3 regions of the Shewanella sp. HL-SH4 genome follow, and region 3 is predicted to be linked to each of the others. Evidence: predicted binding sites of a transcription regulator. Region 3 holds the regulator's gene; each other region holds the start of a gene.

Region 1 (7,984 bases), 1.7 Mb from region 3:
AAACCCCACGCTTCTTTGCCAATATTATCAAAGATACGTTTACCCAGATCGCCTGGATAAAGTTGAAAGTCTAAGCCATCAGCTGACTTGTTTAAATGAACGCAATTTACCGTGCGAGCCATGTTTACTCCTTAACGTGAACGGGGGAAGCGACAGAATCAGACTGTTGATTTAACACCGCACCAAGATTGGCAAGAATCTTTTCTGTTGCGGCGGCTAATCCGACTTTGGCTGGATGCTTGATGTTATACCAGAGTGGTGGACTTTGTTCCATCACCCCAGTAAATTCCTGTGTGACTCTAACGTCATTTTGAGTAGACACTTCAACCATAATAGGCTGAATATCTAAATGAAAATGACTAAATGTATGCCGAAAACCGACTAAGTCAATGGTAGATTTTTGCAGCGACTGTAACGCTAAATACTGCTCTATTGATGCTTGGTCATCAAATTGTGGAAAACACCACAATCCGCCCCAAATGCCAGTAGGTGGACGTTGTACTAATTGTACTTGGCCTTGATGAAGCATGACCAGCATCCAAGCTTGTTTAGTTGGGATCGTCTTTTTAGGCTTTTTACCCGGATATAGGCTTTGTTTGCCACTAAGTTGAGCAATACAATCAATGGCTACTGGACAAGATGCGCATTGAGGTTTGCTTCTGCTACAAATGCTAGCGCCTAAATCCATCATAGCTTGATTGTACTTTTGCACATCATCACTTGGGGTTAACTGTTCCGTTAACTGCCACAGGGCTTGTTCAACGGCCTTTTGTCCGGGCCATCCTTCAACAGCACCATGTCGAGCCAATACGCGTTTAACATTACCGTCTAAAATAGGGTGGTGCTGGCCAAGTGACAATGACAAAATGGCTCCAGCGGTTGAACGGCCAATGCCCGATAATGCTAGCACTTGTTCAAATTCAATGGGAAATTCACCCTTAAACACATCGCGAACATGAATAGCGGCTTTATGCAGGTTACGGGCTCTGGCGTAATAGCCAAGGCCAGTCCAAAGATGAAGCACTTCATCCTGTGGCGCATTTGCTAAATCGACAACGGTAGGAAACCTTGCCATAAATTTTTCGTAATAGGGGATCACTGTTGCAACTTGGGTTTGTTGTAACATTATCTCTGAAACCCATACTCTATATGGGGTTTTATTGATCTGCCACGGTAATTTTTTACGACCGTGAACATCATACCAAGCGATAATACGCTCAGCGAAAGTGGCTGCTATTTTCATGCGGGCAGTGTAGCGATACGCCTATAATCAAACAAGGTTTATATAAACAATTGTTAGTAGATTAGGTATACTGTGCCGCTGAAATAAAAAATTTAAGATTAACTATTATGATCCGGGCCGTTTCGTTGGAAATTGCACCATTGTAATAAAGAGGCAAAAATGAGCGACGTTACCACAGCTGAATTTAATGAGGAAGGTAAGTACCTTCGTAAAATCAGAAGCTTTGTATTACGTGAAGGCCGTTTAACTAAAGGTCAGTCACAAGCTATTGAATCACATTGGCCAGCTATGGGGCTTGATTACAGTCCTGAAGCATTAAATCTCAGCCAAGTATTTGGCCGTGAAGCTGATACCGTATTAGAGATCGGTTTCGGTATGGGAGGCTCTTTAGTACAAATGGCTAAAGCTGCTCCTGAGCTTAACTACATAGGCATTGAAGTACATAAACCAGGTGTTGGCGCATGTTTAGGCGATGCGGGTGAAGCGCAAGTGACTAATTTACGCGTATATCATCACGATGCAATGGAAGTGTTAGAACACAGTATTGCAGATGGTTCATTATCACGTGTGCAGTTATTCTTCCCGGATCCTTGGCACAAAAAACGTCATAATAAACGTCGTATAGTGCAGCCTGAATTTGCGCAGCTAATACGCCGTAAACTTAAAATTGGTGGCGTATTTCATATGGCGACCGACTGGGAAAATTACAGCGAGTATATGCTTGAAGTAATGCAAGTTGCTGAAGGTTATAAAAACCAATCAGCCACTGGCACAGTGGTTGAAAGACCAGATTATCGTCCATTAACAAAATTTGAAGCACGGGGTCATCGCTTAGGCCATGGTGTTTGGGATATTATGTTCGAACGTATTAGTTAATAACGTCTAAATTAGGAGACAGTATCATGGCAACAAATCGTAGCCGTCGTTTACGTAAGAAATTACGAGTTGATGAGTTCCAAGAGTTTGGTTTTGACATCCAATGGACGTTTGAAGAGTCTGTGTCAGAGCAAGATATTGATAGCTTAATCGATCAATTTATTCATGAAGTGATCGAGCCACGCCAATTAGGTTTCCATGGCGGCGGACATAAAGAATGGCAAGGTATTATTGCGACTCAACACATTGGTAAATGTACCGATGAAGACATTGCAGTGATTACTGATTTTTGGAAAAGCAAACCAGTAAAAGATGTAGAAGCTACAACCTTATATGATATTTGGTGGGGTTAATTGCTAAACCAAGCATTATTACAAGAGGCGGTCGACAGTGTTCGGCCGCTTTTAGGTAAAGGCAAAGTAGCCAATTACATACCGGCATTAGCCAATATTGATAGTACTAAACTTGCAATTGCTGTAACCACAGTTGATGGTCAAACAATTGGAGCTGGAGACTATCTTGAACCCTTCTCTATCCAATCTATTTCAAAAGTATTTAGTCTCACCCTCGCGCTCAATCTTTATCGTGAAGATGAAATATGGAGCCGAGTAGGCAAAGAACCGTCAGGGCATTCTTTTAACTCACTAGTTCAAGTTGAATTAGAGCGGGGTAAACCGCGTAATCCATTTATTAATGCTGGCGCGTTAGTCATTGCTGATTTGTTACAAACCAGAAGCAGTGCACCAAAACATCAAATGTTAGAAGTGGTGCGTAAGCTGAGTATGAATCCAACTATAAGTTACGACAAAGTAGTAGCTGATTCTGAATTTGCTTTTAGTGCGCGTAATGCAGCGATTGCTTACTTAATGAAATCGTTTGGTAATTTTAACGGCGTAGTTGAAAATGTACTTAAAAACTACTTTCATTACTGTGCCTTAAAAATGAATTGTGCTGACTTATCTAAGTCGATGCTTTACCTGGCTAATCGCGGTAAAACCTTGTCAGGTGAACAATGGATAACGCCTATACAAACAAGGCAACTCAATGCACTGTTAGCAACCTCGGGTTTATATGATGGTGCGGGAGAATTTGCCTATCGGGTAGGTATGCCTGGTAAAAGTGGAGTCGGTGGCGGTATTATTGCCGTGATCCCTGGTGATATGTCTGTTTGTGTTTGGTCTCCAGAATTAGACGGTAATGGCAATTCATTGGCCGGAACCGCAATGTTAGAACATCTTTGTCAAAAATTAGGTCGCTCGATCTTTTAAACATATTTCAATCTAGATAAAAATGATTAATTTAACTAAGTTTTAGTTTTTTTGGCTAATGCAATTAAGTTATTCGGTTAATGTCATCTTTAATTTTGTTTTAAGTAACTGAAATAAAGCGGCTTGTTAATTTTGGCACACAACATGCTATGTCATTAGTAACTTATCAATAATTGTTGATTGACTGCTTCTTCTTAGTCAATTGTGATTCCCGTATAGCAAAAGGATTTATTAAATGACTCAACATAATCAAGTCACTAAAAGCACGCTTAATAGCCAGAAATTACTAACGGGCCTTATATTTTCTGGACTGATTTTTACTGCCGGCGCGTTCACCCCTGCAATGGCTAAAATGTCTTTGAACGATCAAAGCTGTAATGTCACCTTGCACTACGACGTAACTGTTGAGCCTAAATCCGTTAAGGTCAGTGAAAAGGGATTAGAAAAATACCGTGTTGAAGTTGGTCAGTTATTCGTGGAAGGAAAACCGGTAAAATTAACGGCTGCTCAGCAAAAAACATTAACTCAATACTCTGATGAAGTCTCTCGTCAGGTGCCTGAGGTGATAGATCTAGTTGGTGAAGTTGTTACCTTGGCAACCCAGGCAGTTACAATGGCGCTGACTCCGTTGCTTGGTGACGCAGCCGGTAGCCAAATCGATAAATTGATGGATGGTATTGAGCAACGTGTAGATACTATGGCTTATCAGCAGGGTGATATGTTTTTCATTGGTTCAACAGAATCGTCTTTAGAAGAAACCTTTAATGATGAGTTTGAGCAAGAAATGGAAAACATTGTCTCAAACTCAATTGGAAGTTTGATGATGAGCATGGGAAGCCAGATCATGTCTTCAGAAGGTGGATCATTCGAACAGAAAATGAATGCTTTTGCGACTAAAATGGAAAATGTAGGTAAAGATATTGAATTACAAATGGAATCACAATCTGAGGCTTTAGAAGGCCGAGCTGACAAAGTCTGCGGCGATTTTGAAAAGTTGATGGTACTAGAAAATCAACTTAGAAAAGATATTCCACAATTGGCACCTTACAAACTAGCCAGTTTAGAGGCGCAGCCTTTATCTGAATAATCTTTTCTACCTCCCTTACCCGATTAATTTTACGCGACTCAAGTGCGTTAACTTGAGGAAGACTTTGTAAATCATTGGTTTCAATGTCTTATGTATGTCACCTGACTTTCCCCCTACTAGTGCTTATTTGGCAGGGGGCTTTTTATATCCGTTATGTACCTTCCTGCAGCACCTCTTCAAGTAAACTTGCAAGTTTGTTCTGATAAAAAAATTCTCAATTATAAATATAGAGCAATGATATAGTTTTTTGTTATACTCATAAAAATTATAAGAAAAATGCACTCTATTTAAATTTTTGCTAGTTTTTCGGATAATTGGCGTAACTTTACAACCTATTGGATTTATTTAATGTTTAATAATGCTATTTAAGCCAACGGCTTCCATTGATATGACATTCATGGAAGATAAAGTGAGTAAAGAAATTGCCGAAAATCGTTTTCAATGTCGTAACAGCTTAAGGCGACTTTCATGTTAGAACTGTTAGAACCAATTGCCATTTTTACCCATGTTGCTCGTGCAGGTAGTTTTAGTGCTGCTGCAAGACGCCTTGGAATATCCAAATCTAAAGTAAGTACGCAGGTAGCTGATTTAGAACATAAATTAGGCGTGCAGCTTATTCAGCGAACAACTCGTAGTTTAAGTTTAACTGAAGCGGGTAATTTACTTTATTTACAAGGTGAAGAGCTGCTGCGCGATGCTGAACAAGCGGTTTCCAGTGTGCATAATTTGAATGATGCAACACGTGGTGTACTTAAAGTGGGAATTTCACAATCATTTGGTACCATGCATCTTATCCCTGCACTACCAGCGTTTATGGCTAAACATCCTGATCTAGAGTTGCAGGTAAGTTTGTTGGACCATAAGGTTGATGTTGTTAGTGAAGGCTTAGATTTGTTGCTAACGATGTCTGAGCAACTTCCTTTAGGCATGGTGGCTCGTCCATTAATGAAGTGCCAGTTCTTATTAGCAGCATCGCCTGAGTATGTGGCTAAGCACGGTAACATATCGCGCCCTGAACAGCTTGTTGAACACAATTGCTTAGTTTACCAAGGTGAATGGCATGAACACAGCATGTGGCAGTTCAAGCGAGGTGACGATTATTGTGAGATTGGTGTATCAGGTAATTTCCGCGTTGATAATGCACCGGCTTTAAAATCAGCAGCCGTTAGTGGGTTAGGTATAGCCTATCTTGCCAGTTATCTGATGGAAGATGAAATCGAGAAAGGCACATTAGTTCCTTTACTGACAGATTGGCAATTGACCAACAATTTACCTTTGCAAGCCGTGTATCCAAGACGTAAGCACTTAGCTCCTAAAGTTAGTGCCTTTATTGACTTCATTAAAGGCCATATTGGTACATCGCCATATTGGGACGTTAAATTCGAACATTTGTATAAATTACGTAAGTAATTTTGAAAACATTGTTCTTAAAATAGAATAAAGCCATGCAGCCCAGAATGGCTTTTTTATTTGTGTTTTTTATCAAAAGCTTAAGCTGATTGTTATGCAGTAAAAGCTAAATTGGTAAATCAATGGTTTAACCGCTGCTTACCATGGGGGTGTTGCAGTCTGTTCTTATTTGAATACAATAGATGTCAGTTGATTCGAAATGATTTGAATAAATACGATTTTGAGAAATGACCCCTTTTCATTAGCGTGTACAAATCAGCCACTTCGCAAATTTTGAGTCACGGCTGGCAGCAGTTTATAATTAAAACAATGTTAGCTTTGAAACCATCATCCTAGTTTTATTGGTTTACCCCAGACTTTGTCTGGGGTTATTTTTTTGTATAAAAAAAGCAACAACCCATGGTCGCTGCTTTATTTTCAAAACTCATCTTATTGTAACGTCGTTACTTAATCGATTTAACCCAGCGGTTCACTTTAGTTTCCAGTACATCTAATGGTAACGGTCCATATTGTAAAACGAGTGTGTGAAAGTCGCGAATGTCGAACTTGTCGCCTAATTGTTTCTTGGCGTGTTCACGTAGCTCAAGGATTTTAATCATCCCCACTTTATAAGCTGTGGCCTGTGAAGGCATAACGACATGACGTTCAACCATTTTTATGGCATCAGACTCTGCATTGGGCGTGTTTTCAACGTAGTAAGCAATACCTTGTTCACGGGTCCACTTTTTAGTGTGGATACCTGTATCTACCACTAAGCGGCAGGCACGCCATAATTCCATGGCTAAGCGGCCAAAGTCTGAATAAGGATCAGCATATAAGCCCATTTCTTTTGGGAAGTATTCAGTATATAAACCCCAACCTTCGCTATAGGCAGTGTAACGACCATACTTACGGAATTGCGGAATACCTTCTAATTCTTGTGCTATGGCAATTTGCATATGATGACCAGGAATACCTTCATGGTAAGCCAGTGCCTCCATTTGGTATTTAGGCATAGCGCTCATGTCATAAAGATTAGCGTAGTAAATACCAGGTCGTGAACCATCTGGTGCTGGTTGATCATAAAAGGCTTTTCCGGCCGACTTTTCACGGAATGCTTCTACCGGGCGTACACTCAAACTTGCTTTAGGTTTGATTTTGAATACTTCATCTATTCGAGACTCCATATTATCAATCATCGCTTTCGCATCAGTAATGTAGGCATCACGACCCGCTTGTGTGTCTGGGTAGTAGAATTGCTTGTCATCTCGCATGAAGGCGAAGAACGCTTGCAGATTACCTTCAAAGCCGACTTTTTTCATAATAATACGCATTTCATCTTGAATGCGCGCGACTTCACTTAACCCTAATTCATGGATTTGATCCGAAGTCATATCGGTAGTCGTTGTACGAGCTAAGGCATTATTAAAGTAAGTCTCACCATCAGGGAACTTCCAGGCACCATCTCGGTTATCTGCCTTTTTCTCTAATTTAACCAGGTAACTTAGCAGGCTTTCATAACCTGGTTTTACACTGTCTATTAAAGCTGACTTTGCATCAGCAAGTAACGATTCTTTTTCTGATCCAGTAATTGATAATTTTGCGACTTTACGATTAAAATCTGCCCATAACGCGCTGTCTTCTCCCGTTGAATCAAAAGGTGCACCGGTAATAATATTCTGGCTGTCTGATATTACGTAAGGAAATACGAATTTAGGGGCAATAATGTTTTTATCAGCACGTATGGTTAATTCAACTTCAAGTTGAGCCAGCAGAGGCTTTACGCCTTCTAAACGGCTGATATAAGCCTTAGCGTCGCTTAGATCAGTAATTTGATGTTGGTTAATTAAAAATGAGGCAATCATTGAATGCATACCATACATCTGGTTAACCGGATAAGTATGGTAACGCCATTTATCATCAGCAATAGCTTGCTCTAAGCTTGCTTTAAATAGCTCAAAACTTAAGGTTGTTTGTTGATCAAGCTTGCTGACATCTAATGTCAGTAATTGAGCCAATTGTGCTTTGGCGAGTGCAAGATTTTTATCTGCACCGGCATCTGAAATATCACCCCATTTATCATAATCTTGCTTTATGCCTAAATAGGTTTGATTGATAGGA
Region 2 (7,984 bases), 1.1 Mb from region 3:
CCCGCAATCAAAAACTCATCGGTATCGGTCATACCAAAGATTTACTGCAAAGAATCACTGAACACCGCATAAAAATGGCTCGACACGCAAACCCATTGACTAATTTACCTGGTAACGTGCCTATTCAAGAGGAACTTAAGCTGTTAAGAACTCAACGAAAACCATTCTATTTAGCCTATTTAGATTTGTGTCACTTTAAGCCATATAACGATATTTATGGGTTTTGTCGTGGGGATGAAGTTATTCAGGTGGTAGCGAAACTATTAATGCCGTATCAAAGCGACCGCTGCTTTGTAGGGCATATTGGTGGGGATGATTTTGTGATGATTTGCACTTGTGACAATACCATAGATCACAGCAAACACATTATTGAGCAATTTAATCAGCATAAGAGTGAATTTTATCGCGACGAACACTTACAAAGCCAAAGCATATTTACAGAGGATAGAAATGGACAATTGCAACATCACCCATTGATTTCATTATGTATAGGGGTATTACCTCCAAGCATTACCACTCATGCGACAGAGCATCAATTGTCGACATTAAGTGCTCAAGCAAAAAAACAGGCAAAACTCGCCGTTAGCGGACTTTACCTGTTATCGGACCAAATAATGGAATTACATGTCGCTTAAAGCGCTTTGGGTGCCTCAAGTTGTGGGGCAACCGTACGTTTTAGCCAATCATTTAGCATAGTCGTTTCCGCCGAAAAAGGACGTTCATTGATTCGACTTATACGGCTCAGAAAACTCATGTCAGTCAATTTTTCATCGCCACTAATAATGACTTTATTGTCTTCCAAAATTTGATAAGTAAAGGTCATTTTTGGTGGGTATAGCTCTTTAACAACCCGCAAGTCGCCAGTTGTTGCACCAAAAGTAGGACGCATATCACCCGCTAAATCAACATTAGAAACCTGCATTTCAAGCTTTTGATTAGGCTTAAGTGTTTTCTCTGCCTGCTTATTAATATTTTTAGTTATGGTCTCAAAAAATCTATTTTCAAAACGCGATTGCAACTCATTTGAGGCTTTAATGTCATTGTAGTTATCAGGCTCTAGCCACTCTACTTTAACAATGCCAGTCTCAGTGATAGGGCTAACCACTTCCACTTCCTCTGCAATTGCCACGCTACTGACGAATGTCCCTACTACCAATAAATAGTTAATGTTCATAATATGCCTCCAGGCAAAATTTAAATAGATTTAGATAGCTTGTTTACTTGATGAAACTACTTTAACAAAATGAACCTGTACATTTGCTTAACATAAAGCATATTCCAAGAATGTAAATTAAAGCACTGTTTTTAAACAGCTAAAAACGTAAAAATCTAACTCAGCTGTTTTTTTATGCTTCGTTCAGCTTTGGTTCAACAAACTGAAGCTACTATCACTCCAACAAAAAGACAGCGTCTTTACACTAGCGATTGTTCAAGGAACTAACGTCGTGACTAATCAATATTAATGCTACGGAGTCATAACAATGAAACTGATCACTAATTCAACAAAACGTGTTTCTTTAGCCGCTTTATTCGCCACTCTTGTCGTGGGCCTAGCCGTTTCAGCTCAAAGCCAAGCCAATGAATCCAACCTTCACGGAGGCGTTATGGAGCAGCACAGCACTCAATTGAGTCAACAAATACAAAATAATGAACAGCTATTAGAGTTAAAGTTAGAACAAAAACTTACTCAACAAGTAGCCAAAGCAGAAAGCCAGTATGTTGCTAAAATTTGTCAACAATATGATTTATCTTATGATAATGAGACATCTACTTGTATAAAGTAGCCGCGAATCCAACATAAAGCGACTCTCAATAGGTATCTAAATTGCCCTGACTTGTCAGGGCTTTTTCGACTATGGGGTGTAGGGCTCGACTCATTTAGGCCATGTTTAAACCTCAAACAGTCTGAGTTAGAATGGGAATCGCGCAGTTAATTTAGGGTAAGACTGTTTTAACACTTTAGGCTTAGTCGAAAACTTTTTACCCACAGGCGTATTATTGCCTGAAGGTACAAACGGTAATTCATCTTCATTACGGCTTTCATATAACTGACCCGCAACTAAATCGTAATCTTCAATAAACGGATAAGCATAATTATCTTTTAATGGCCATTGCGCCAAATCACCTAAGCTATCCGGTTGGGCAATAATTTTGTCATACCACTCTTGCCCTAATGACAAAATAAAACAACGAAACTCAGTAAAAGCATAATCAGAATCACAGCCCGTCACAATATAAGCTGCGCCCCAAATAGCCCACTGATAACTTCGGCGCAATTGCTGACCAAACATTTTATCAAATGCTTTTAATGACTCATCATCTAAAGGATCTAGTGACTGCTGTAATTGCTGTACGATTTGTTCAGAAGACTGGTCTGCATGGTTGCGGGTAACCAGTTGCCAAAATTGTGTTTCAGTCATTGAACTTTCCCAATATCCATTAAATTGCGATATTCTATCCTAAATCCATTAAACCAAGTGAACAAAATGACACAGGTTAAGCGCCCCTTGGGCATTATATTACTGATTGCTTTATACAGTTTATTTACTATTATCGCCCTTTGGCGTGCAACTCAATATGCGACTTTTGACATATTAACCCTTGGTGTTTTACCCGTATTAGTGGGTCTATTGATCCGCGCGAAATGGGCTAAAATAGTGCTCTTTTTTCACCTAGGGCTGCAAACATTAGTGTTAATTGCAATAGGAACTACTGCGTTAATCGCGTATCAAATCACTCCCGAGGACGTGAAAATTGAATTTAATGGCCAAATCATTCCTATTTGGATAGTGGCAAGCGCTGCTATAAGTCTAGTCACGTTGCAGTGGTGGGCAGCACTAAACCATAAAGCGCGTCAGTATTTAAATAATATTGGCATTTAAAGACCACTTGAAACTCATTTTCGAGGACGTATTTGATAGTAATCTACTTATATGTCTATGCTATAGTCTATCTAGTGGTACAAAATAATAAGAGTTCAATAAATGCACAGTTTATCCCCTAGCGAATTATCTATTTTATTGCTTGAGCCTTCTGAGACTCAACGAAAAATAATTATGTCTCGATTACAGCAAGAAGGCGTTGTTAGCATTCAAACCGCTACAACTCTTAAAGATGCCAAAGCGATTATAGCTCGTCATAAGCCTGACTTAATTACTAGCGCGTTACACTTTCCTGACGGCGAAGCAACGGATTTACTCGCGTATATCAAGCAAAAACCAGAATACCAAGACATTCAGTTTATGTTGGTATCGAGTGAATGCCGCCGCGAGCAACTTGAAATTTTTAGACAGTCAGGTGTGGTTGCCATTTTACCCAAGCCTTTCAATTCAGACCATTTGGCTCGCGCATTAAACTCAACCATAGATTTAATCAGTAATGACGAATTAGATTTGAGCCATTTTGATGTGCATAATCTGAGAGTATTGGTCGTTGATGATAGTCGTTTAGCGCGTAACGTGATTAAACGTACCATTGGTAATTTAGGGATTAAAGTTATTACTGAAGCAGAAGATGGTCAGCAGGCTATTAATCTAATGCAGCATAATATGTATGATTTAGTGATTACCGATTACAACATGCCCAGTGTTGATGGATTAGCGCTAACGCAATATATTCGTAATGAAAGCCAACAGTCACACATTCCTATTTTAATGGTATCGTCTGAGGCTAATGACACCCATTTAAGTAACGTATCCAGCGCTGGGGTTAATGCCCTTTGTGATAAGCCTTTTGAACCTAATTTAGTCAAACGGATCTTATATCAACTGCTTGAAGAGTAGCATAGTGGGTATTTCACAGTCTTTTTACCCTTTTATCGGACAAAATACTTTTAAAGCGTCAACGCTTATGGCATGTTAACCACGTTTTTAAAAACATTTCTATGGAAAGCAGAGAATATCAATATGAACAAAAGTGAACTGATTGCAAAAATTGCTGAAAACGCAGATCTAACTAAAGCAGAAGCTGGCCGTGCATTAAAATCATTTGAAGCAGCGGTAACTGAAGCGATGAAAAATGGCGAAAAAATTTCTATCGTTGGTTTTGGATCATTTGAAACCTCACAACGTGCTGCACGTACTGGTCGTAACCCGCAAACTGGTAAAGAAATTCAAATTGCCGCTGCAACTGTACCTAAGTTCAAAGCTGGTAAAACGTTAAAAGATAGCGTTAACTAAAAATAAGTTAACTGTTATTTTTAAAAGCCTCCTTTCGGAGGTTTTTTTATGCCCTATTTCTGTCAAATCGGGCAATCCTCAAATTAACATCGCCAGATCAGCTTACTGCACAACCCAAGTGCAATGCCGCACCATTACAAAGCAACCAATAGGCTTTTAATGTACTCAAGATTTTATAACACCATGATATGCATGACATTTAAACATTGGCACAACCTTCGCTTAACTCAGAGTAGATAAACCAACATTTAACACTTTGTCTCGATATATGAAGTTTTAAAGTCCTGACATACACAGTGTTAAATGCATAATAAAACTTTGAGGGAAGATGATGAAAAAATCACTATTACAAGCAGTTGCGTTATCAAGCACACTATTACTCAGCAGCACAGCTTTTGCCGAAGTATCCGCTAATATTGGCGCAACGTCTAACTACTTATGGCGCGGAGTCACCCAGACAGATGATGCGGTTGCTGTGCAGGGTGGCCTTGATTACGCACACGAGTCTGGTTTTTATGCTGGCACTTGGGCATCAAATGTCGACTTTGGTGATGCAGCAACCTATGAAGCGGACTTTTATGCAGGCTATGCTGGAGAGTTTGCTGAAGATTTCACTTACGACGTAAGCTATTTATATTACGCCTACCCTGATGCTGATAGCAGCTATGATTTTGGTGAAGTTTCATTTGTATTAGGTTGGAAATGGCTAGAATTAGGTTATTCAAAAGTGGTCAATGCTGATTCTGGGGTTTCTGGCGCTGACAGCGAAACTGATTGGAGTTACTTACAAGCTAATGCCAGCTTCCCTTTAACAGAGAAAGTCAGCTTAGGCGTTCATTATGGCTATTCACAGGGTGATGTCGTTAAAGACCTATTTAGCGAAACCTATTCTGATTACAACGTGTCACTGAGCGCTGACACAGATGTCGGCACAGTATCTTTCATGGTTTCTAACACAGATTTAGCAGATGACGATGCAAAAGTCGTTTTAGGTTATTCATACGGCTTTGATCTATAGCAGTACAACAATGTGAATTGTTTGCTAATCTAGTAGGTAAGCAATTTTCATTGGCATGTTAAGTTGCGTTAACGCTACCTTAGGGTGGCGTTTTTATTTTTAAACCTTACCCTAATAATGACGAGTCCAATGATCGTCAATCTTAAAATAAAAAGCCGTGTACTTTCCCTCTTTTATATCTCTCAATTAGCTTGCCAGAAAATAACTGCTAAGCTCAAATAGTGAAGGTAAAAAAAACTGTTCAGCTTGAACAATATATTTTGCTTTTCTAAGGATAATTTTTTGGTTAGAAAGAGCTCATTGGTTTAGTACTGTTGTTTACCATTGGTTATGAGGGTTTTATTATGGCTAATATCACTGAAAGAGTGCCTGACGATACAGAAATTGAAGCGATGACTTCACCAAGAAGTGCTAAGGGAGCCGAAAATTTGCAACATAAACGTCAAGTCAAAAGGCGTTTAGAAGATTTTCTTGAGCAAGCACAACTTAGAAAAGCCATTGGTGATGACGACTTCTTTTAGTCATATAATCATCACACAAATAAAAAAACCATCGTTACAACCGCTATCAGTAAGCCGTTAACACGATGGTTTGTTTTTTAATAGCGGTAAATAAACTAAACTTTTAAGATAAGCGATTAAATTTTTGTTGTTGATTTTGAGTCAACAATTGCTCCGCCCTAGCCCCTAAATAAACATAAATACCTAGCCCAACTAACAAGCCAACTACAGCTAACATCATCATGATTGCCGGCTCAATATATTGTTTCTCTCCTAAAGAAGCTTTGAACATAGTTAGCAAAGCTTCTATCGAAATTGCGATTAAGATGGTGGAAATAAAACGCGTTATAGTCCGCCGTGTTGAACTATGACGAAATATATCTTTATGCATTAGCACTTCTTCTTCCAAAATCGTTTTACCCAAATCAAAAATCGCTAATGCGAGGGTTAGAAAAATAATAATACCAAAAGGCAGTAACGGATCATTTTGCGCCGGCTCAGACAGCAAGCGATAAATATCAGACACTACCGTCCACATTAATACACTAACTAATACAAATAATCCCAACACAATGCAGCTATATACGGCTTTAAATATTGGCGTCATTTTACGTCTTGCGCTGTCACCCATCATAAACTCAATCAACTGAGTGAGATTAATATCAACCACTACAATGACGCGCTGGCTATTAGCATTTAACAGCTGTCTTGAGGCGCTTACACACAGGCCTCCACCCGTATTCGATAAATATGGGCTAGTAATATAGCGAGTACTGTCTTGCTCGGCTAAACCTGTAAAATAGGGACGATGGCTTCTGTCGGTATCGCGCCCTTTATCAGATAATTTAACTTTGCCTTTAGACACCACAAGGTTGTCGCTCACTTGAGTGCCATTTTCATCAAGTAGATACAGCAATTGCACAAAAGGGTAACTTCTAGCTAGCTCATTAAACACCTTGTCTGAGGTCGGGTTCTGAAATATAGATGCGTCACTTAACCCTAATAAAATGGAATCCAATAATTCATGAATAACCGATTCATGCTCATGATAACGTTCGATAACACTTAAAAAACTCATTGCAGCCATATATCACTCCCTCTTTACCATAAGAGGTTAAAGCAGTGATTGTGCCAACTAATTACTATAATAAATTCATAACCTTAATAACAAACACATCTTATTTAGGTCACAAACCAGTGCAATTGCACCGATATAATCCATGGCAGATGAAAATTTTCGATTGGTGAATCAAAGCAATTAATGAGAACATTGATTAACTTTGCCCAGATTTATCAAACCATAGGTAATGCAATGTCTGATGCTTTAATTCGTTATCAACAAGATATTCGCCGCTTTTCGGATGAATTAATCCGTATACAAGCACCGATTAAAATCCTCGACACCATTAAATGGCCACGTGAAATCGAAGACAAATTTTTAGCCAAACAAACTAAAGTACTACCAGAAATAAGCACTGACTTTTACGATTCAATTCCCGTGTCTTTCAATACCGGTAAAACCCAGCAAGACTTGAAAAGTCTTCGCTCTGCGATTGAAAAGGGCTTAGGTAAGAAAGATAAACTAGGTAAAATACTCATTGCCAATGTTGACCAATATCGCATTGTGATCGACATGCTCAATAATCGTGGTAAACCCATGTTTGGCAAACTCAGCCAAGAACTTTATGGCAGTGCCAGTCATAAATTACACGGCGATCGCCATACATTACGTCAGTTAGGCGACAGGCTAAGCCATATTTTCTCATTACCCGCTGCAAGGCATATGAGTAAACAACATCCTAAAATCATCACAGCACCAGAGGCCGTAAACCAACTGAGTCAGCGACTGGTTAACTATTTTCATGATGATAAAATATACGTCAAACTCAGCGATGGTATTGTGTCAGATGCGGCGGTCGGCGGTGACACGGTTAAAATAAACACTCGCGCCATGTTCAGTGAATCAGATATGAATGTGTATGAAGTACATGAAGGTTGGGTGCATGTGGGCACCACACTCAATGGACGAGCCCAACCGCATGCTACATGGTTAAGTGTTGGTTCTCCGCGGGTTACCGCTTCACAGGAAGGTCTAGCGGTATTAATGGAGATGTTAACCCTTAGCTCTAACCCCGGAAGAGCTAGACGTATCAGTGATAGGGTGTCAGCCGTTGATATGGCGGAGCAAGGGGCGGACTTCATCGAAGTGTATCGATATTTCAGAAACCTACACTTGAGCTCAAAAGACAGTTACCGAGTCACCCAGCGTGTATTTCGTGGCGGCATGG
Region 3 (7,984 bases):
ATTAACTTTTGCAATAATATCATGCACATCATCAATATAATCTAACCATACAACAAATTCATCGCCACCCAACCTGCCCACAAAGTCGCTGCTACGAAGGTGAGACGTGAGTCGTTGAGCTATGGTTATTAATACTTCATCCCCCATTTGATGGCCTAAAGTATCATTAATAATTTTGAATCTATCGAGGTCAATAAACAATAATGCAGCCTTGTCATCTCTTCTTATGCCTCTAGCAATGGCGATATCGATTTGTTTTATGAAGGCCCTGCGGTTGTAAATCGAGGTAAGTTCATCGTGTTCAGCTAAATAAGTCAGTTTGGCTTGCTGTGCGGTTAGCTTTGCGGTTTGCCTGGCAACCTCTTGTGTGAGCTGATCTTTTTTGACTGTGATGTTCTGTAATGAGGACTTCATATGGTTGAAATTGTCGCTCATTTCGGAAAACTCATCTTTCATTGTGTAGGCAATACGGCTTTCTAAGTCACCGGCAGCTAATTTTCGCATGCCGTCATTAAGCGCTTTCATGCCGCGTTTAAATCTAATCAACGTGATAGATGACCAAAGGGTTGCTATGGCAGAGAGTAGTAATACGACCAAAGAAATAGATATGAGTAAAGATTGTTGGGTTTGTTTTGCCTGTGAAATAGTCAGTTGATGCAGACGATACATATCCTCTGTCATTCTTTCAATATTCATACTGTATTTTACTTTAAGTAACCGCACTGAGGTGGAGGTTCTTTTTGCAGGTGTCTCGCCATTTTTTGAGATTTGCTGAGTATTAAATAGCACTCTAACATTGGTGTTAAGGCGATTTAGGTTATCTAATACTTGCTGTTGCTTAGTATTCCACTGCATGTTTTGTGATAGCTCAAATGCTAAGCTAGCTTGTCTGGCATTAAGCTCTGTTAAACTGAGTTTGTCAGCGTATTCTTCATAAAGCCATAATTGGCTTCGAAGGCTGTCAATGCTGAGTTGAATTTGCATTGAATGGTTAAGTTGTTGATAGATTTTCTGCTGGTAGTTGTGTGCTCGAAATAAAGCCTCACCAACTGCAAGCGTTAACAATGCACACAAAATAGCGGTTAATTTTAGTCGTGTCGCAAGTGTCATTAATGCTCATCCTGATGCTGACTGATAGCGGATTCAAATAGCTGTTTATCAATAATCATCCTGACATCAATTCGATTATCTTTAAGGACTAATCTATTGTCAATTGCCCATTGGGCTTGTGACTGTATGTTTGAAACTAACGCATTACTTAATGATACTCGAAAAGAGTAATCCTTCCATAAATAACGCAGTTGTTGCAAATCCATGTCTAATGTTTGACTGACAATGAGTTGCGATTCAGTAGGGTTCTCGCTAATAAAGTCAATTGCATCACTGAGCGCTTTAAGTAAACTTTGACGATCTTTCAGACTAACTTGATTTTGCTTTAACCCGAGCAGGTTAAACGATAGGTTATACAGCCCTTTGGTACTCATAACCTGATTAGCGCTTTGACTCTTTTGTAATATTTGATAACCCAATGGCTCCCAGGCAGAAATAGCATCTACCTCACCGTTTTCTAGCGCAGCTAATAGCTCATTAGGTTTCAGGTAGACTCTTTCTAAAGGCAAGTCTTGCTGATGATGAAGTATCAGCAGGCTATCAAAAAAGAATTCACTGGCACTACCTTTGATGATACCTATTTTGGCATTTTTAATACTCGCTAGATTTTGATACTTTTTCGCGGATAAGCTGATTAATTTAATATCATTATCAGACTCTACAAAACTGGTTAAAATAGCAAAGTCGCTACGATAGAAGCTATTAAACATAGCTACAGTTTCTGAGGCGGTGGCAAAATCGACTTGTTCAGTGATAAGTGCTTCAAAACATTTTACCCCACCTTCGTGTCCTATTAATTCAACATTTAAGCCATGCTGCTTAAAAAAACCCTTTTTATGTGCAATAAATAAAGGCGCCGATAAGGGAGTATTAGACACTGCAATCTTGATAACATTAACCGTATTGTTTTGTGGGGTAACCGTTGGATCGGGCTGACATGCGAATAATAGTGCAACAAGCAACATAAATACTGGGAGTTGAAATTTCATACATAATTGATTTTAGTTAATAATGGTAAGTGTAGTGGCTAAAAGACATGTTCGCTAAATTGTTGAGTAAAAAACTGTTAATTATTATAGAAGTAAGTAAAAAGTCGTAGTTATAATCTGAATTTGACTAATCCTTATTATCTTAATGCTGGCGTTAACGGTAAAAATATTACTCACTATTAAGGGGCTAAATGAGGCTTAGCCTAATTATTGTCTTGTGGGTTCTCTTGTGGATTGTCGTGCGGATAAAGTGGCAAGGGCGTTAGTGCGTCACTATTAGGCTTCTAGCGCCATATTATTATGCGTGGTTGTTGTTTGTATTGATATATCCAATTACTGGGGAATAATTGAATATATCCAAACACCCTTGCCGAAACTGGTTTATGCAATCATTTGCAATTGTTTATTTAAGCTTTGGATTTGCCTTTGTAAAGAGGCTATTTGTTCTGTGATTAGATCTTTTTTAACCTCAACGGGTTCAGTCGTTGATTTTACCCATTGGTATACCACTCTAGATGAAACGCCATATTCCTTGGCTACTTCTGATAACAAGCGATTATGGTGAGTGACTTGATTAACCACTTGATTGATTAGTGTGTCTGGATAACGATTGCTTAGGTATTTTTTCATAATCAAAGTCCACTTTTTTGAATGCCGATATTTATCGTTTTTCAACTTCCCATTGACTAAAACCAACATTGGCAAAAAATGTGTAGTGTTGCTGAATTTTTGTAAAAATTGGGCTAGCCAATTTAAGAGTATGTCCAAAAACAGTATTAATCGTATTTAAGGTTAATTGTGTATTTCGCATAGTGCTCTCTCCAATAAGTCTTGCTAGCTTTAAATCTAGTACCACTTTGTAGGTACTAATTACTATATGAAAAGAGCGTGCCAACTATTTTTTTATTTATTTTTTATTTTTTTTCAATGTTTTATGATTTTATGGTTTCTGTGGTGGTCGTAGGGTATGCAATATAATGGTGCAATTGCACTAATTCGGAGGGAGATTTAAATTATCCTAACTGCATTAATTTAACCTCAACTTAACTCTGGTTAAGCGAGCAACTCAATAAGTTAAATTAAACACGGTTAGCTATTTTAAAGCAAAGGTGGGTTCATGATGAAAACGTAGATTCAATCGCTGGGGGAAGTGATTAGGATCAACAACCTTCTTCGAACTTGTCATTAATTAAATCGCATATAGCATCAAGCGCTGATTGTGCATCTGGCCCTTCAGCTATGATATCTATGGTTTTACCTAAGCCACTTTCAAGCATTAATAAGCCTAAAACACTGGCGGCGCTGGCCTTTTTTATCACCCTGGATCAGGGTAACATTGGCATTGAATGCATTAGCAAGAATAGCCAGTTTGGTCGCCGCTCGTGCGTGTAAACCAAGCTTGTTTGATATGATGACTTGGCGCTGTAAAAGACTCATTTAGTTAAGTTCCGACAAGTAACTTTATTGCGATTATTTGTGCTTATTTATAAGCTCTCGGTGCCTTGCTTGAACAACATGTTTTTTACCACTTGAAAAACGTTTAGCAAGCTGGTCGGCGATATAAACTGAACGATGCTGGCCACCGGTACAACCAATAGCTATGGTTAGGTAGCTGCGGTTATTGCGCTCTAAGTGGGGCATCCATGTTTCAAATAGGTTTTCTATTTGCCAAATGAATTTATTTACCAGCGGTTGCTGGCCAAGAAATTCCTGTACCGGTTCATCTAATCCAGTAAAGGGGCGTAATTCTATTTCCCAATGTGGGTTAGGTAAAAAGCGTACATCAAACATAAAATCGGCTTCGGCGGGCATGCCATATTTAAAACCAAATGACTCAAAATTGATCACTAACTCTTTATCAACACTGCCCATTAAAATTTCACGTACCTGATCACTAAGTTGATAAATATTTAGCTTAGATGTATCGATAAAATGGTCTACGTATTCAGAAATAGGCGCTAGTAGCTCACCTTCAAATTGAATCGCATCTTGTAGGGACATATTCTTTTTCGATAAAGGATGTAGTCGTCGGGTTTCACTGTAACGTTTTAGTAGTGCCTCATCACTTGCCTGTAAAAAAAAGCTTATGACTTCCGTATCCTCAGATAACCACGCTAGCTGCTGCTGTAATACTTTACCTTGCTCTTCTATATTTCGAACATCAACACTTATAGCCACCAGTTCATTGGTGTTTCTAAGCTGTTCTAATAGCCGTCCAATTAAGGGCAGTGGTAAGTTATCAACGCAATAGTAACCTAGGTCTTCTAGTACCCTAAGTGCGACAGATTTACCTGAGCCCGAACGACCGGATACAATGACTAATTTCATGCTGTGATAACCTGATAGAGTTCAGTTGAGTTACTTGCTTTTCGTAACTGCTTAAGAATATGTTTATCCGATAACTTTTCAGCCATTGAGGATAGGGTACTGAGATGTTGCTGACACTGGTCTGCTGGCACCAGTAATGCAAATAAGAGATCCACTGGTTGTTTGTCGATAGCATCAAATGAAATCGCTTCTTCGCACTTTATAAAAACCGCGATAGGGTGAACGATGGACGTTAAACGACCATGCGGGATTGCAATGCCAGAGCCTATTCCTGTGCTACCCATTTTTTCTCTAGCCACTAGGCTTTCAAAAATCTCTTGTGAAGAGAGGGATGGGTACTGGGCTGCAGCTAAATCGCTGATAAGCTCCAGTACCTTTTTCTTACTGCCCGGTGTGGCACAGGAGGTGCATTCCGGCTGCAGGATGGTACTAAGTTCCATCATTAATGCTTAGTTAATTTCTCTTTGTGTTTAATGACCTGACGATCGAGTTTATCAATCAGGGCGTCTATAGCGTGATACATGTCAGCATGTTCAGATGTCGCAAATACCTCAGCTCCATTCAAGCTGACTTTTGCTTCAGCTATCTGTTGTTGCTTTTCGACATTTAATACTACGTGGACATTATTGATCTGATCGAAATGTCGTTCAAGTTTTGTAAACTTACTTGTGACATATTCTCTTAGTGATTCAGTAATTTCAATATGATGACCCGTTAAGGTGATTTGCATATTTATCCTCCAATTGCCTAGGTAGATTATAAACTCTTACGTTGGTTTGAGGGAGGGATCATCATCGCTTCGCGGTATTTCGCTATGGTGCGACGTGCAACATTAATCCCTTGTTCTGCCAGAAGATCTGCCATTTTACTGTCGCTTAGTGGTTTTTTCTGGTTTTCAGCAGCAACCAGCTTTTTAATAAAAGCTCTAATTGCTGTAGACGAACATTCTCCGCCATCATCAGTACTGACATGGCTAGAGAAAAAATACTTAAGTTCGAACAGTCCGCGCGGTGTGTGCATATACTTTTGTGTGGTGACACGCGAAATAGTGGACTCATGCATTTCGACAGCTTCAGCTATGTCATTCAACACCATAGGCTTCATGGCTTCAGCACCGTACTCAAAAAAACCTTGCTGAAATTGCACAATACAATTGGATACTTTAAGCAGGGTGTCGCTGCGGCTTTCTAAGCTTTTGATAAACCATTTGGCTTCTTGTAAGTGACCTCGAATAAACTGAGTGTCTGTTGAACTCTTACTGCTTTTTGCCATGGCGGCATATTGTTGATTAATGCCTATTTTTGGCATGTTATCAGGGTTCAATTCAACGACCCAACGGCCATTCTTTTTGGTCACTGACACGTCTGGGATAACATATTCATCATCCGGTGGGGTGATCATTGTGCCAGGACGTGGATTTAAAGATTGAATTAATTCAATTGCTTCGCGCAGCTCATCTTCTTTTAGCTTAGTTTTACGCATGAGTGTGCGAAAATCACGTCCAGCAATCAAATCTAAATAATCTTTGATTAACATTCTGGCATTATCGATATGGGGCGTGTCTGGTGCAAACTGAACAAGTTGAATCAATAAACATTCACTTAAGCTACGTGAGGCGACACCCAGAGGGTCGAAATGTTGTATACGTTTTAGTACCGCTTCGACTTCGTCTAATTCGACAGAATCATCGCCCATAGCTTCTAAAATATCTTCAGTACTTTGGGTGAGATAACCTGTGTCATCAATGGCATCAATAATGGCAGTGGCAATAGCGAGGTCTGTTTCAGAAAAAGGGGTTAGATTTTTTTGCCATTCTAAATGCTCGTATAATCCTTCGGATGTTTCACCTTGGAAGGGCATGTCATCATTTGGCATGCTGCCAGAACCCGAACCAGGGCTTGCCATTGGGGAGGCGCTGTACACTTCATCCCAGGTAGTGTCCATTGGCAAGTCTTCAGACATTTGCTCTTTAGTCATTGACTCTGCGGTGTCGACATTTGAAGTGTCTTTTTCGACTACAGGTGCGCTTACTTCATTGAAGTCAGTTTCTGATAGGTCTTTGGAGTTATCATTTTTGTTGCTAAGTGCTGAAAATTCATCTTCCATTTCAAGCAAAGGATTGGAATCTAATACTTGTTGAATTTCTTGCTGTAACTCCAAAGATGATAACTGCAGCAAACGTATAGCTTGTTGCAGCTGTGGGGTCATAGTGAGGTGCTGACCCATTTTAAGTTGGAGTGAAGCTTTCATTACTGCTGATCCCTAGAAGAATTCGGCTTTCTACACTGATTAAAGTGAGTGATAGTCGCAATTTTTTAACAAATGGTTTTACTTTACCTATACACGATCAATTAACTTAGTCGCCAGAAACATTTTGCCAAGCAAGTGCTTCAGGTCCTATTTAGATTAACTATAGCTTGAATTGTTCGCCTAAGTATACTGCTCGAACTTGCTGATTGTTGAGTACTTCAGTTGGGGTGCCTTCGGCAATCAAATTCCCCTGGCTAACAATATATGCCCGCTCACATACATCAAGTGTTTCACGGACATTATGATCAGTAATTAATACGCCTAGGCCACGGTGTTTGAGTTGAAGAATAATTTTCTTAATATCAATCACTGAAATAGGGTCAACACCCGCAAAGGGCTCATCTAACAATATAAATTTAGGATTGGCTGCTAAAGCGCGTGCAATTTCTACCCGTCGTCTTTCACCACCAGATAGCGACATGCCTAAGCTATCGCGAATATGGGTAATATGGAATTCTTCTAAAAGATGCTCCAATTCCTGAATTCGCTCATCCGAAGTCATCGATTTTCGGGTTTGCAACACGGCCATAATATTATCTTGCACACTGAGCTTTCTAAAAATACTGGCTTCTTGTGGTAAATAGCCAATACCTTTTCGCGCACGTAAATGCATTGGGTCAGCAGTTAAGTCATCGTCATCAATTAAAATGCGGCCATGGTCACTTTTGACTAAACCAACAACCATATAAAACGTGGTCGTTTTACCTGCGCCATTGGGACCAAGTAGTCCGACAATTTGGCCTGTTTTTACAGTTAAGCTGACACTTTTAACCACTTGACGACTTTTATAGCTTTTAGCTAAATTCTCAGCTGTTAAGGTAATTTGGGTCATTGGTTACCTTGCTTTTTTAACGGGATTTCAGGTAATTTTTGTGCTGGTGACTCATCATTTTGGAAATTTTCCGGTTGAATAATGGTAATAACACGATCTTCACCTTTACCGGTACTTTCAGCGATAAGTTCCTGAGCATTGATATTGTAACGGATCACGTTACCCGTCACTTTACTGCCTGCTTGATCTAGCTTAGCGTTACCGGTTAATAACAGTCCAGTTGTTGCTAAGTCATAACGAATTTCATTGGCGCTTGCTGTACCTATGCGACCATCATCAAGTTCTTGTGAAAATGTAGCAGGGTTACCGGTCGCAATGAGCGTTTTAGTCTGGCCGTTTTCAGCTGAAAATGCCCGCAGTTCATCGGCTTCGATATTGATCGAGCCTTGGGTAATTTTTACTGGGCCGTTAAAAA

The links. The regulator sigma-54, encoded in region 3, starts transcription at its own class of promoters, with help from an activator protein. The targets are predictions, from matches to a motif close to GTTGGCACGNNNNTNGNNT.
Region 1: ACRWQL_RS15460 (YggN family protein) is a predicted target of sigma-54. The motif match lies at 3,519-3,537, and genes of this name have one in related genera.
Region 2: ACRWQL_RS12995 (TorF family putative porin) is a predicted target of sigma-54. The motif match lies at 4,384-4,402, and genes of this name have one in related genera.

The regions. Positions count from the first base shown of each region.
Region 1 covers NZ_CP195037.1:3,285,749-3,293,732, forward strand. Annotated here, with positions in the region: gene ACRWQL_RS15435 (oxidative damage protection protein) at 1-122, opposite strand, end outside; gene mutY (A/G-specific adenine glycosylase) at 125-1,243, opposite strand; gene trmB (tRNA (guanosine(46)-N7)-methyltransferase TrmB) at 1,403-2,119, shown strand; gene ACRWQL_RS15450 (50S ribosome-binding protein YggL) at 2,146-2,472, shown strand; gene glsB (glutaminase B) at 2,473-3,387, shown strand; gene ACRWQL_RS15460 (YggN family protein) at 3,623-4,474, shown strand; gene ACRWQL_RS15465 (LysR family transcriptional regulator) at 4,943-5,884, shown strand; gene ACRWQL_RS15470 (DUF885 domain-containing protein) at 6,328-7,984, opposite strand, start outside.
Region 2 covers NZ_CP195037.1:2,739,442-2,747,425, reverse strand. Annotated here, with positions in the region: gene ACRWQL_RS13030 (GGDEF domain-containing protein) at 1-635, shown strand, start outside; gene ACRWQL_RS13025 (DUF3016 domain-containing protein) at 632-1,174, opposite strand; gene ACRWQL_RS13020 (hypothetical protein) at 1,482-1,784, shown strand; gene ACRWQL_RS13015 (DUF4240 domain-containing protein) at 1,911-2,420, opposite strand; gene ACRWQL_RS13010 (hypothetical protein) at 2,487-2,882, shown strand; gene ACRWQL_RS13005 (response regulator) at 2,985-3,782, shown strand; gene ACRWQL_RS13000 (HU family DNA-binding protein) at 3,906-4,178, shown strand; gene ACRWQL_RS12995 (TorF family putative porin) at 4,510-5,196, shown strand; gene ACRWQL_RS12990 (PA3496 family putative envelope integrity protein) at 5,541-5,717, shown strand; gene ACRWQL_RS12985 (PDC sensor domain-containing protein) at 5,821-6,783, opposite strand; gene ACRWQL_RS12980 (flavohemoglobin expression-modulating QEGLA motif protein) at 7,009-7,984, shown strand, end outside.
Region 3 covers NZ_CP195037.1:1,605,079-1,613,062, reverse strand. Annotated here, with positions in the region: gene ACRWQL_RS08000 (diguanylate cyclase domain-containing protein) at 1-1,110, opposite strand, end outside; gene ACRWQL_RS07995 (ABC transporter substrate-binding protein) at 1,110-2,099, opposite strand; gene ACRWQL_RS07990 (transposase) at 2,481-2,729, opposite strand; gene ACRWQL_RS07985 (hypothetical protein) at 2,761-2,910, opposite strand; partial or broken gene ACRWQL_RS07980 (HPr family phosphocarrier protein) at 3,260-3,536, opposite strand; gene rapZ (RNase adapter RapZ) at 3,570-4,427, opposite strand; gene ptsN (PTS IIA-like nitrogen regulatory protein PtsN) at 4,424-4,867, opposite strand; gene hpf (ribosome hibernation promoting factor) at 4,870-5,157, opposite strand; gene ACRWQL_RS07960 (RNA polymerase factor sigma-54) at 5,184-6,677, opposite strand; gene lptB (LPS export ABC transporter ATP-binding protein) at 6,838-7,569, opposite strand; gene lptA (lipopolysaccharide transport periplasmic protein LptA) at 7,566-7,984, opposite strand, start outside.